2 regions of the Pseudarthrobacter oxydans genome follow, and region 1 is predicted to be linked to the other one. Evidence: riboswitches for the same ligand, from Rfam matches in the RefSeq annotation. Region 1 holds a riboswitch; the other holds the start of a gene.
What was found. A riboswitch is a leader RNA that binds a small molecule or an ion and turns the genes downstream of it on or off. The one in region 1 is predicted to bind S-adenosylmethionine.
Positions count from the first base shown of each region.

Region 2: it holds a riboswitch for S-adenosylmethionine, as region 1 does, so the genes downstream of both, SMD14_RS18860 (DUF1737 domain-containing protein) here and SMD14_RS06895 (bifunctional o-acetylhomoserine/o-acetylserine sulfhydrylase) in region 1, are expected to answer to the same signal.

Region 1 covers NZ_CP139438.1:1,522,550-1,529,445, reverse strand. The annotation lists gene SMD14_RS06900 (homoserine O-acetyltransferase) at 1-818, opposite strand, end outside; SAM riboswitch class IV at 831-946, opposite strand; gene SMD14_RS06895 (bifunctional o-acetylhomoserine/o-acetylserine sulfhydrylase) at 1,045-2,370, opposite strand; SAM riboswitch class IV at 2,414-2,529, opposite strand; gene SMD14_RS06890 (VOC family protein) at 2,695-3,333, shown strand; gene SMD14_RS06885 (DUF222 domain-containing protein) at 3,517-5,016, shown strand; gene SMD14_RS06880 (CPBP family intramembrane glutamic endopeptidase) at 5,086-5,865, opposite strand; gene SMD14_RS06875 (DeoR/GlpR family DNA-binding transcription regulator) at 5,977-6,765, opposite strand; gene hutI (imidazolonepropionase) at 6,863-6,896, opposite strand, start outside.
Region 2 covers NZ_CP139438.1:4,127,612-4,134,507, forward strand. The annotation lists gene SMD14_RS18840 (aminodeoxychorismate lyase) at 1-340, shown strand, start outside; gene SMD14_RS18845 (pyridoxamine 5'-phosphate oxidase family protein) at 407-871, shown strand; gene SMD14_RS18850 (TetR/AcrR family transcriptional regulator C-terminal domain-containing protein) at 899-1,609, opposite strand; gene SMD14_RS18855 (hypothetical protein) at 1,875-2,129, shown strand; SAM riboswitch class IV at 2,414-2,528, shown strand; gene SMD14_RS18860 (DUF1737 domain-containing protein) at 2,541-2,819, shown strand; gene SMD14_RS18865 (rhodanese-like domain-containing protein) at 2,816-3,226, shown strand; gene SMD14_RS18870 (O-succinylhomoserine sulfhydrylase) at 3,227-4,435, shown strand; gene SMD14_RS18875 (DUF1905 domain-containing protein) at 4,467-4,769, opposite strand; partial or broken gene SMD14_RS18880 (DUF222 domain-containing protein) at 4,955-6,708, shown strand; gene SMD14_RS18885 (glutamate--cysteine ligase) at 6,741-6,896, opposite strand, start outside.

The sequences.
Region 1 (6,896 bases):
TTGCTGCCCTGGTGATCCAGGTAGCTTTCCACCTGGTAACGGCCGCGGGCGGCCAGCGCCTCGCCCTTCAGGGGCGACTCCGGCGCCTGGGGTTCCCGGCCGAAGCGGCCCTCCAGTTCAGCGGCGGACCGGTAGGTGATGTGGGCGATGCGCCGGGCAAGTGCCAGCCCGGCTTCGGGGCAGGGCCCGCCGTAGTAGTCGCCGCCGTTGAAGTGGGGGTCCTGCCGGATGGCCAGGGTCTGGGCCTGCGCAAAGGCGATCTGTTCTGCCGTGCTCGCGGCGCCCACCGAGATGACGGCGCAGCGCTGCACCCTCTCGGGGTAGGTCACGGCCCACTCAAGGGCGCGGGCGCCGCCCATGGATCCGCCCAGGACCGCGAACCAGCTGTTGATGCCCAGCTGGTCAGCCAGCCGGGCCTCCGCCACCGTACTGTCCCGCAGGGTAACCAGGGGGAAGCGGGAGCCCCAGGGGGTTCCATCCGGGGCGGCCGACGACGGCCCCGTGGAGCCGTAGCAGCCGCCCACGATATTGACGGACACCACGAAGAACTTGTCCGTGTCCACGGGAGCGCCGGGACCGGCCAGCTGTTCCCACCAGCCTTCTTCGTCCGTGTCGCCGCGGGTCACGTGGGTGCTGCCGGTCAGGGCGTGCTCGATCAGGATGGCATTGCTGGCATCGGCGTTGAGCGTGCCCCAGGTTTCGTAGGCCAGCGTGACGTCCGGGAGGTATCCCCCGGCTTCAAGTTCCAGCCCCCCAATGGAGGCATAGCGGACAATTCCGTGCTCGGGGACGGTGGTTCGGGTGACGGTAACCGTCATGGCAAGACCTCTTCTACGCGCTTGCCCGCCGTCGAATGACCGGCAGGCCAGGTCTTCACCCGGGGCACCCCACCGCGGAAGGAGGGTTGCCGGCCAGCAAGCCGGGGCTGTCACTGGCACTCATGACCTGGTACGAGTGTACGAAACAGCCCCCGTCTGCTGCCAAGAGTGTGACTGGTTGTGACTTCCCCGGCGTGCCGCCGTCTCGGGTTCTTTGTGCGTCCGGCTAGGCCCCGGTCGCGTCCTTTGCTGCCCGAAAGCCCGCTTCGAGGTCCGCCAGGATGTCATCGATGTGTTCGATTCCCACCGACAACCGGACCAGGCCGGGGGTCACGCCGGCGACGGCCTGCTGCTCCGGGGAAAGCTGGCTGTGGGTGGTCGACGCCGGGTGGATGACAAGGGAGCGGACGTCGCCGATGTTTGCCACGTGGGAGTGCAGCTCCAGCGCGTCAACGAAGCGCTTGCCGGCCTCGGCCCCGCCAGCCAGGTTGAAGGAGACAATCGCGCCCGTGCCCTTGGGCCCGTACTTGCGGCCCCGCTCGTACCACGGGCTGGAGGGCAGCCCCGCGTAGGCGACGGATTCGACGTCGTCCCTTCCTTCCAGCCAGCGCGCCACTTCCGTGGCGTTGGCAACATGGCGTTCCACCCGCAGGCTCAGCGTTTCCAGGCCCTGGGCGATCAGGAACGCGTTGAACGGGGAGACGGCAGAGCCCAGGTCCCGGAGCAGCTGGACGCGGGCCTTGAGGATATAGGACAGGTTGGCGCCCAGGGCACCGTCCTTGCCGAGGTCCCGGGCGTACACCAGCCCGTTGTAGGTGGGGTCCGGGGTGTTGAAGCCCGGGAACCTCGCAGGGTCCTTGCCGAAGTCGAACTTGCCGGAGTCCACGATCACCCCGGCAATTGCGGATCCGTGGCCGCCCAGGTACTTGGTTGCGGAATGGACAACGATGTCCGCTCCCCATTCCAGCGGCCGGATCAGGTACGGGGTGGACAGGGTGTTGTCCACGATCAGGGGCACGCCGGCATCATGGGCGATGCCTGACACGCCCTCGATGTCCAGGACGTCCTGGCGGGGGTTGGACACCACTTCGGCGAAGAAGAGCTTGGTGTTTGGCTGGACCGCGTCACGCCACTGGTCCAGGTTGTCCGGGTCCGCCACGAAGGTCACGGAAATGCCGAACTTCTTCAGGGTGTGTGCGAACAGGTTGTAAGTCCCGCCGTACAGGCTGGGGCTGGCAACGATATGGTCCCCCGCCTCGGCGATATTGAGGACAGCGAAAGTCTCTGCTGCCTGTCCTGAACTCAGCAGGAGTGCTCCCAATCCGCCCTCAAGGCTGGCGATCCGCTGTTCCACGGCATCCTGGGTGGGATTGCCGATGCGGGTGTAGATCGGCGCCAGTTCAGCGAGGGCAAAACGGTTGGCGGCGCTTTCCGCGCTTGGGAATACGAAGGACGTGGTCTGGTAGATAGGGAGTGCACGGGCGCCGGTGGCACTGTCCGGCTCCTGTCCTGCGTGGATCTGGCGGGTTTCAAAAGACCATCCGTTGGACAACTAAGGCTCCTCTGACATGGGCCCGGCATGCTGTAGGCACCGCGGGCCGCGCTTGCCATCCGGCCGTTGCCGGACAGCCAGGTCCTCATCCGGGGCACCCCACCGCGGATGGAGGGTTGCCGGCCAGCGAGCCGGGGCTTGGCGCTGGCACTCATGACCTGAGCCCAGTGTAGGAACATGAAACCGGCGCGGGACAGGATTGTGACGAACATAGTCCCCCTGATCTCCGCCCGGGAATAGGTTGAAATCAGGGGTCCCGGATGGAAAATCCTGGTAAGGGTACCCTTAGCTGAGAGGCCGATCACAAAGTGCCAAGATGTTGGCATGCGCATGGATCACGTCTCTTACGCCTGTGAACACGATGGCCTGGCTGCCACCACCGAACGTATTTCCTCTGCCCTCGGCGTTGAGGCAGTGAAGGGCGGGGTGCACCCGCGGTTCGGAACCCGGAATATGATCATCCCGCTCGCGGGGCACAAATACGTCGAGGTGGTGGAGGTCCTGGACCACCCCGCTTCCGACAAGGCCCCTTTCGGGCAGGCTGTGCGTGCACGGTCTGCCGCGGGCGGCGGCTGGATGGGCTGGTGCGTCGAGGTGGACGACCTGGCTCCCTTCGAGGAGCGGCTGGGCCGCTCCGCCGTCAACGGAAACCGCAAGTTCCCCGATGGCCGCGAATTGGTCTGGAAGCAGATTGGCATCCTGGGCCTGATTGCCGACCCCCAGGTTCCCTACATGCTCAAGTGGGAGGGGGATCCGTCCCTGCACCCGTCCAACGCCTACGAGAGCAACGTCAAAATGAGCTGCCTCACCATTGCCGGTTCCGCAGCCCGGGTTACGGAGTGGCTGGGCGAACCCGTCGAGAAGCCGCTGGAGGACGTCGCTGTGGAGTGGGTGGCGCCGCACGGAACCCCCGGGATCCTCTCGGTAACTTTCGAGACCGGCAACGGGGCCGTCACCATCTGACCCTTACCTTGGTTACCGTGCCGGCAAGCCCGGCACGGTGTGGGCCCCGTGCCCTCCTCGTCTTCGGCCGCCATCAGCATGTGACAACGGCGTCACCTGCCGATGGCGGCCGAATCCATTTCCGAAGCAGACTCTCCAAACCCGGCCCCCAATAATGTCGTACCCTGCCGCGATGATTTTGGTATGGGAAAAGCGGCGGTGGCGAAGGCGTTTGCGGACATGAATGCCGCTCTTGCCGTGCTCATTGCCGAGGCGGACGGGTGCGGTTCGGAGCCGTTTTCCGCTGCTGATCCGCTGGCCGGGCTGGCCGACGGGTGCCTGGACATCCTTGCCGGGGCCGCCGGGGTCCAGGCCAGAATTGCTGGATTGGTGGTCAGCGCTGCAGGGACTTACGCCGTCACAGCACGGGCGGCCGCCCCGCCGGACCCGCCCGTGCAGGCGCTTGAAAGGGCTATCGCCGCCGAGATCAGCTGTGTCATGGCCATCGGTGACCGGGCAGCCGGAGCCCTGCTGGCCCGCTCCCACGCCCTGACCACCTCCCTGCCCCGGACCCTCGCAGCCCTGCACAACGGAACCATCTCCTGGCAGCACGCCACCGTCATGGTGGACGAGGCCGCCACCCTTGACCCCGCCGGCGCCGCCGCCCTGGAAGCCCACTTCCTGGACCCGGACACACCAAAACCAGCCACGGCCGCCCCGATCGGGGAGATCCCCGCGTACAGGTTCCGGGCCAAGGCGCGCACCTGGCGCGAACGCCACCACGCCGACTCCATCGAACAACGCCACGCCCAAGGGGTTTCGGACCGGCGGGTCGAATACCGGCCCGACCAGGACGGGATGGCCTGGCTATCCGCCTACCTGCCCGCCCACCAGGCCACGGCCCTCTGGAACAAGCTCACCGCGCTCTCCCGGACCATGCAGGGACCGAACGAGCACCGCACCCTCACCCAGCTCCGGGCGGATAGTTTCGCCGAAGGGCTCCTCAACAGCGGCAACACTACCGGCGTTACCGGTGCAGCCGGTGCCGGCGACGGCGGCGAGCGAACCGGTCCAAACCAAGCGCCAGTCCGGGCCGAGGTACTGGTCACCGTGCCCGTGTTCTCCCTGCTGGGCCTCACCGGGGAATCGGCCATGCTGGACGGGTACGGACCCATCCCGCCCTCCATGGCCCGGGACCTCGTCGCGACGGGCGCGGATTCGTTCCACCGCGTCCTGGTCGATCCGCGGGACGGGGCGCCGCTGGAAATCGGCCGCACCAGCTACCGGGTCACCAAAGCCATGCGGAACTGGCTCAGGCTAAGGGACGGCAAATGCCCCTTCCCCGGCTGCAACAACCACTCCCTCGACAACGAAGCCGACCACCTCCTCGCCTGGCACAACGGCGGCACCACAGGAGTCTCGAACCTCGGCCAGCCCTGCCCGAAACACCACAAACTCCGCCACACCAGCAGCTGGAAACCCACCCCCGCCACCACAACCGCACCACCCGGCTGGACCTCACCCACCGGCCGCCACTACACAAGCGAACACCAGGACTGGGAACCACCCCACTGGCCCCACCAAGTAAGGTCCGTCTCAGGCGGGGCAGGGTCCGTGACCGGCAGGCCGCCGGACTTTGCCTACACCGGCCTCTCCCCGGGAGAAGAAGCCCTGGAACGGCTCCTGCACGCCCCACGCGCCTGAACGCGTGCCGCCCGCCTGACCGCGTGCCGCCGTCGTCGTGCCTGTCCTGGATCTAGCGTGCCCAGGCACCTAGCCCAACCCCACGGCCTTGCCGAAGAGGCTGAAGCCTACAAAAGCGACGATATCCAGCAGGGCATGGGCGATCACCAGGGGCATCACCCGTCGCGTCCGGGCGTACAGCCACGCGAAAAGAACGCCCATGACAAAGTTCCCGATAAAGGGCCCGAACCCCTGGTACAGGTGGTAACTGCCGCGCAGCAGCGAGCTCGCCAGGATGGACAGCGGGATGCTCCAGCCGAACTTTCCAAAGCGGTTCAACAGGTACCCCACCACGATGACTTCCTCCACCACGGCGTGGCGCATCGCGGACAGGATCAGCACCGGCACCGTCCACCAGTACGCATCCAGCGCGCTGGGAATAATGGCCGTAGTGATTCCCAGCGCCCTGCCGGCGGCGTACAGACCAAGGGACGGGATGCCGATCAGTGCCGCCAGCCCAAGGCCCTGGAGCAGGTCCGCGCCCGGGCGTGCGAAGTTGAAACCCAGCTTCTGGAAGGCCGAACCAGGGCTGGTGCCGTCGCCGGATGCGGCCTGCCGCTGGTCGCTGAGGAAGAAGATCACCAGCATCACGGGTACCAGGGCGAAGAGTATGTCCAACAGCTGGTACGTGAGGTCAAAGTATTCGCGCGTGCTCTGGGAGCGGTTGAGTGTGGAGGTGCCTTCCGCCAGCGGCGCGCGGGTCATCTTGTCCAGCAGCTGCACAACCGAGTACACGGCAGACTGCCCCAAGGACAGGCCCAGGACAATCCAGACTTCGAGCCGCAGTCGGCGGCGGGAGGGAACCAGCATGTTCCCATCTTGCCTTCAGTTTCTGGATCCGGGCTGATTACCCCTCAGTGTCCTGTACCCCTCGCTGTCCTGCCCGCGCCACATGGCCGGAAGCCGCACAGGCCCCGTGCCTCAGCTGCCGGCGACGATCACTTCCGTGCCGTTGGCCTCGAATGCCGCCTTGTCCCGGGCGGAAATTCCGGCATCGGTGATCAGCCGGGTGAAGTTGTACCCGTCCATGGTTGCGAAGGCGCGCACGCCCACTTTGGACGAGTCAGCCAGCACGTAGGAGACGCGTGCCCTGCTGGCGAGCAGGGCGTTGACCGAAGCTTCGCCCTCCCCTGTGTTGGTGGGCCCCACTTCGGGATCGATGCCGTTGACGCCGATGAAGGCAATGTCCAGCACCACCTTCTGCATGATGATGTCCGTGTACGGCCCCACCAGTTCGTAGGAGCGCGGGTTGAGGATTCCCCCGGTGACCATCACCTTGATGTTGGGCCGGACCGCCAACTGCCCGGCGATGTTGATGGCGTTGGTCACCACCGTCAGGGTGGGCTGGTTGGACGGCGCGTTGAGGTCCTCGCGGGTGGCCAGGATCTGCGCCAGGGCGGTGCTGGTGGTGCCGCCGCAGAGGCCGATCACGGCCCCGGGTGCAATCAGCGCGGACGCGGCCTGGGCAATCTGTTCCTTGGCCTCGGCATGGTCGTCACGGTTATACCGGCCCGGCAGGTCATAGGCGAGGGCTCCCGTGGTGGCACCGCCGCGGGTCCTGGTGAGCAGCCGGCGCTTAGCGAGACTATCGAGGTCCCGCCGCGCGGTGGCAGGCGAGACATTCAGGGTACTCACGATCTCGTCGACCTCCACCTGGCCGGACTTGGCCAGGAGGTCAAGGATTGCCGTCAAACGGTCGGTGCGGGTCATGCAAGGCCTCCAAAAGCTCCCGCCACCGGCTATGATGACGTTTCTTGATCATAACAGAACCCTAATGATCAGATAACGTCATTTAAGCGGCCACGAGCTACCGTTCCCGCCGGCCGGCCCGCCATACAGCG
Region 2 (6,896 bases), 1.8 Mb from region 1:
GGTACTGGAAGGGCCCACCTCCACCGTGCTGCTGGCCCACGCAGGAACGTCCGACGACGGCACTTCCGTCAAGCGCCTCATCACGCCCCAGCTGGACAGCGGCATCCTGCCGGGCACGTCGCAGGGCGCGCTGTTCACCGCGGCGAAGGCTGCGGGCTGGGAACTGGGCTACGGCCCGCTTGAGCCGCAGGACCTGCTGGATGCCGACGCGGTGTGGCTGATCTCCAGCGTCCGTTTGCTGGCGCCGGTCAACCGGATCGACGGCAAGGAAATCGGCACGCCCTCCGTCCAGAAGGAGCTGACCGCCGAACTGAACGAGTTGTTCGCGGGCATCCAGTAAACGGTCCTGTGATTCCGGCCTTTGCGCTCTAGGTTCGGCGGGGGCAGTGGCCGTAAGGTTTGGTTCATGGACTCGCAGACGCAGCCGAATGACAACCTGACCTTTGACGAATGCTGGGAACTCCTGGCCAATGACACTGTCGGCCGCCTTGCACTGGTGGTTGACGGCCACCCCGAGATCTTTCCAATCAACTACGTGGTGCACCGCCGCAGCATCGCGTTCCGTACGGCCGGCGTCACCAAGCTGTGGAGTGCCCTGACAGAGAGGCCTGCCGCCCTGGAGATCGACGGCTACGATCCCCATACCGAAGAGGCCTGGAGCGTGGTGCTGCGCGGCGATACGGCGATCATCGAGGACCAGGCGGACAAGGACGCCGTGGACAGCCTGGGGCTGGAGCCATGGCAGCCGGGAGAAAAGGCAAACTACATCCGGCTGACAGCCCGTGCTTTGACCGGCCGCCGTTTCAAGGTGAACCGGCCGGACGTCTGGGCCACGCGGCAGCAGGACAAGCGGCGGGCCTCTTTCGAATAACCCGGCCGGAATGCCTGTCCGGCCAGGCTAGCCGGTTGGCTCTGCGTCCTGAAGGGACAGTTGGGCTTCAAGGCCGGAGAGCAGGATGCTTAGCCCCTGGTCAAGTTCCGCGGATCCTTCGTAGTCCGCCAGGGCGGGGGCCAGCGCACGCAGCCGCGGGAACTCCTTGGCAGGCAACCGGTGCAGTCCCAGCCGCAGCAGCACTTCGTTTTCCTCCGGGTCCACAACGAATTCCTGCAGCTCGTTCAGGATGTGGCCGTAGAGGAAGCCGTAGTAGGCGCGGTAGACGTGGAGGGCGTCCGACGGGCTGAACCCTGCCCCAATCAGCAGGGACAGGATCTGCTCGAGGGGACGCAGCGTGCCCAGCGGCCGCAGCCCCAGCGGGGTGGAGAGCGGCCTGGTCACGAGCAGCGGCACCACATTGGGGTGCTGGAGCGCAAGGCTCCGAAGGTCGTGTGCGATGCGGCGCAGCTGGGCTTTCCAATCGGGATCGTCGGGGTGGATGGTGAGTTCGTTAAGCACCAGTTCGGTGACGCCGTCCAGCAGCGCGGCGCGGTTCTCCGCATAGCGGTAGAGGCTCATCGGATCCCGGCCCAGTTCCTGGCCAAGGCGGCGCATGGTCAGCGCCTCCAAGCCTTCCGCGTCAACAACTTCGAGCGCCTTGGTCAGCACCAGCTCCCTGCTCAGCTTTTGCTTTTGGGCCGGCCCGGTGGGGGACTGGACTTTCGGGGAAGCCATGATTTCCGTCCTGGAAGGCGGCAAGCCCTTTACCCGGATAGGTAATCCATTCGCTTGCCGAATCCGTTGTCTACGAGTAAAGTCTACATTGTAGATGCGGCAGTGACACCGCCCTGTAGCCCCTGGTTTCAACTAGTAGCCCCCGGTTTCAACTAGTTCTTGATTTCCGCGGGCTTCATCAACACTCCATGCCCCGTGCACGGCATTGAGGTTCGCTGCTGTAGCCGAACGGCGGCACCACCGCACTTAGCGAAGGGAAGCCGTCATGGCGCATTCGCAGTTCGATCTCTTTCTAAAAGAAGCCACCTACATTGACCAGGCCTCGGACGCCACCCTCGACCGTGACCGCCTTTACGGCCTGTACACCAGCTGGTGCTTCATCAACCAGCAGAAGCCCGGCCTGGAGTCCAATTTCTGGATAGCCATGAATTGCCGCATCAGGCACGGCCGCAAGGGGCTGCGCATGAAAGGCCCCGCCGCTGCCGACTACATCCTGGCAAGCTACCCGGGCCTCGTCTAAGCAACGGCATCAAAACGAATACGGCGTGGACCACGTGCCTGGGGGCACAGGGTCCACGCCGTTCCTCTTTAAGCGCGCTTAGGCGCGCTCCCTGCTACTGCATCAATTGATCCTGCCGCTCCCGCGGGTCCCACCCCCGGACACCCAAGGAGGAGCCGCCGTCGTACTTTAGGTGAAGGTGCCGGACGGCACTGGGCTCCACTGCGGCGCCCGGCCTACTTCAGTTACGCAACATGACGACGACGGCGGTGCGGCCGCGGGCGGCAAGTGTTACGTTTTTGGGGAGTAATGAGTACCGGCGCCAAGCCCTGACTGGCCGGTCGGCAACCCTCCTTTCGCGGCGGGGTGCCTCAGGTGAACACTCGGCATATCGACCCATTCGAGCTGCAAGCGTGAGAGAAGGAGATCGTCGTGTCTGACGCACCTGCCCCTGAAGAGAAACTGTCGTACCGCCTCATCAGCGGGCCGGATGACCGCGCCTTTTGCGAGCGGATCTCCGCCGCGCTGGCGGAAGGCTATGTCCTCCATGGCAGCCCGGCGGCAACCTTCAACGGCAGCAGTGTGATCGTGGCGCAGGCGGTAGTCCTGCCGGCAGCCATCGCTTCCGCGGACGCTGCCGTGGCAGATGCCGTTGACGACCTCGAGTCCTCCGGCGATGACCTTGACTTCGGCGGCGAGGGCCACGCATGAGCTACGCCGGAGACCTGACCCCGCAGGAGGCCTGGGAAAAACTTGAGCAGGGCGCCATCCTGGTGGATGTGCGCACGGAGGGCGAATGGGCCCACATCGGCATTCCCGACACCAAGGCCACCGAGAACGATCCGCTGTTCATCCAGTGGACCTTCCCGGGCGGAATCCCCAACCCCGACTTCATCACCGACCTTAGCCAACAGGCGCCCGAGGACAAGTCAACCGAACTGGTGTTCCTGTGCCGTTCCGGCCAGCGTTCCATCGCGGCCGCTATCGCCGCCACGCAGGCCGGCTTCACCTCCTACAACGTCCTGGAGGGCTTTGAGGGTGAACCGGACCGTTATGGAGAACGTACCGTCAACGGCTGGAAGAACCGCGGCCTGCCGACCAACCTGGGAAAGAACTAAGTGACCTTCAACGAAGACGCCGCCGGCTGGAGCCCCGACACCCAGGCCGTCCGCGGCGGGCTGGACCGCACCAACTTCCAGGAGACCAGCGAGGCTGTCTTCCTGAACTCCGGTTTCGTGTACGAATCCGCCGCTGCTGCTGAGCGGGCCTTTACGGGCGAGGACGAACGCTTTGTCTACTCGCGCTACGGCAACCCGTCCGTGGCCACGTTCCAGGAACGGCTCCGCCTGCTTGAGGGGACCGAGGCGTGCTTCGCGACGGCGTCCGGCATGTCCGCGGTTTTCACCGCCCTGGGTGCGCTGCTGGCGGCCGGGGACCGGGTGGTTGCCGCCCGCTCACTCTTCGGCTCGTGCTTTGTGATCCTGAACGAAATCCTGCCGCGCTGGGGCGTGGAGACCGTCTTCGTGGACGGCCCTGACCTGGAGCAGTGGCGTGAAGCGCTCTCCGAGCCCACCACCGCCGTCTTCTTCGAATCGCCGTCCAATCCCATGCAGGAGATCGTGGACATTGCTGCGGTCAGCGACCTGGCGCACGCTGCCGGGGCGACCGTCGTCGTCGACAACGTTTTTGCCACCCCCCTGCTGCAGCGGTGCGGGCAGTTCGGCGCCGATGTGATTGTCTACTCGGGCACCAAGCACATCGACGGCCAGGGCCGGGTGCTTGGTGGCGCCATCCTGGGTACCAAGGAGTTCATTGACGGGCCGGTGAAGCAGCTCATGCGCCACACCGGACCAGCACTGTCCGCGTTCAACGCCTGGGTCCTGACCAAGGGCCTCGAGACCATGGCGCTGCGCGTCAACCACTCCTCGGCGTCAGCCCTGCGCCTCGCGGAATGGCTGGAGGAACAGCCTGCCGTCAGCTGGGTGAAGTACCCGCTCCTGAAATCGCACCCGCAGTACGAGCTGGCCGTAAAGCAGATGAGCGCCGGCGGCACTGTCCTCACCTTGGAACTCGCCCCCTCCGGCGGCCGCTCGGGCAAGGACGCGGCGTTTGCGCTGCTGGACGGCCTGCGGATCATCGACATCTCCAACAACCTTGGCGATGCCAAGTCGCTCATCACCCACCCGGCCACCACCACGCACCGCGCGATGGGACCCGAGGGCCGGGCCGCCATTGGGCTGAGCGACGGCGTGGTGCGGCTTTCGGTGGGGCTGGAGGACGTGGACGACCTGATTGGCGACCTGGAGCAGGCACTTAAGCAGATCTAGCGCTCCGGCCGCGGCACCCGGGGCCATGGCCTCAAGGATTCTGCAGGGAAAGGCGGACGGCCACTTCGTCGCCGTCGCTAATCTCGGCCTTGGCCCTGATGTCCTTCTTGACGGGCAAGAGGTATGTGCCGGTCCTGGTATCCGCGAAGAGCGAGGTTTGCCACGCGTGGCCGGCAATCTCCGCCGCCACTTTGACCGAACCGAAAGCTTTGCTGTGGCCGGAACTGCGCGCGCGGATATCGTCCGCGACGTCCGCCGGCAGGGTCAGGAAATGCCAACCGGCTTCCCCGGGATAGCGCCACAGGCCTGCTTTGAAGGAATACGACGCCGCCACGCGCTGAGTATGGCACGGGACGTTGGCAGGACGCCACAGCTTGCCGCACTTGCGGCCGGCGTCTTTTGTCCCGGAAGGCGAGGGCACCGCTTCCTCGAACAGGTGGCACAAAAAACTTCAAGAGTACTTTCCGGAAGGCCGTCGTAGGGCCTAATAATGTCGGACCCCCTCGCGATGATGGGGGTATGGAATCGAACGCGGCGGTGGTGCAGGGGGAGGAAGCGGTTGACGCTTCTGTCGCGGCGTTTATGGCTGCGCTGGCTGGCGGAGGCCTTGCCGCGGGCGGGCCCGCCGCTTCCGGTCGCCGTGGCCGTGGCGGGGGCGTTGATGATCCGTTGCAGCGGGTTGCTGATGCGGCGTTGGATGTCCTGGGTGGGGTGGCGCGGTCGGAAGCGAAGTTGGCGGCGGTGAAGGCAGTGGCCGCGGCGGCCCTTGCCGGGGCGACGAAGGCGATGAATCCTCCGCCCGGGTCCCCTCACGAGGCCACGGCGCAGGACCGGAGCCTGGTGGCCGAGGTCGGGTGTGCACTGGCCATCGGTGACCGGGCCGCCGGTGCTTTGCTCGCTGAAGCCCATGCCTTGACCGCGTCGCTGCCCCGGACCCTGGCCGCCCTGCAGGGCGGGACGATTTCCTGGGCGCATGCCCGGACCATGGTGGACCAGACCGTCGGCCTTGGCCCGGCCGCGGCGGCGGCCCTGGAGGCCCATTTCCTGGACCCGGACGCCCCGGGGGCGGTCCGCGGGTGCCCTGTGGGGGAGATGCCCGCGTACCGGTTCAGGGCCAAGGCCCGGGGGTGGCGGGAACGGCACCATCCGGAGAGCCTGGCGAAGCGGCACGCCAAGTCCCTGGCGGACCGGCGGGTGGAGTACTGGCCGGATAACGACGCGATGGCCTGGGTGGCCGCCTACCTGCCCGCGGACCAGGCGTCCGCGGTCTGGAACCGGCTGACCGCCATTTCCCGGGGATGCAGGGCCCGGACGAGGCCCGCACCCTGACCCAGCTCAGGGCCGACAATTTCGCCGAGGCGCTCCTGGGCGGCGGGAACATCTCCCGGGTTACCGGACACAGCGAGGCAACCAGTGCCGGGCACGGTGAGGCGGGAAGTTCCCGCGGCGGGGAGGTGGCAGGTCCCGGCCCGTCGTCGTCGATTCGGCCGCAGGTGCTGGTCACCGTGCCCGTGTTTTCCCTGATGGGCTTGACGGACGAGCCGGCGGTCCTGGACGGGGCCGGCCCCATCCCCGCCTCGATGGCACGGGACCTCGTCGCCGACGGTGCCAGCTCCTTCTACCGGGTGCTGGTGGACCCGCGGGACGGGGCGCCGCTGGAAATCGGCCGCACCAGCTACCGGGTGACCAAAGCCATGCGGAACTGGCTCAGGCTGCGGGACGGCAAATGCCCCTTCCCCGGCTGCAACAACCCCTCCCTCGACAACGAAGCCGACCACCTCCTCGCCTGGCACAACGGCGGCACCACCGGAGTCTCGAACCTCGGACAGCCCTGCCCGAAACACCACAAACTCCGCCACACCAGCGGCTGGAAACCCACCCCCGCCACCACAACCGCACCACCCGGCTGGACCTCACCCACCGGCCGCCACTACACAAGCGAACACCAAGACTGGGAACCACCCCACTGGCCGGACTGGAATGCGGGACTACGGAACGCATCTTCAGCGGCTAGGCCGAAGGGTCAGGACTTGTACGTGCCCGAGTACTTCAGCTTGCCGGGATGCCGTGAGTTACCTGCGTACTTCAACATGCCCGACGACTTTGAGGTACCTGCGTGCTTTGCACTGCCGGAAGAGTTTGACCTGGTGAAGGACCTGGACCTCCCGGATTTCGATGTGCCCGAAGACCCTGGCCCTTCCGAAGACGAACTGCCGAAGGACCCGTTTCCGGAATGGCACCTCTGGCTCAGCGAATTCGTCTCGGTCCCCTAACCTGCGCCTTTCTGCCCCCAAACCACTGCCCGCTAGGACTGCCTGACGCGCAGCAGTTCGGGGGCCTCGTCCACCTTTGAAAGATCCAGTCCGCCGCGCATGGTCACGTCGACTGCATGCTTTACCACTGCATCGAAGCCGAGGTCCCCGCCTTGCGACGAGGACAGGACCTTGTCCCGGACCCGCCG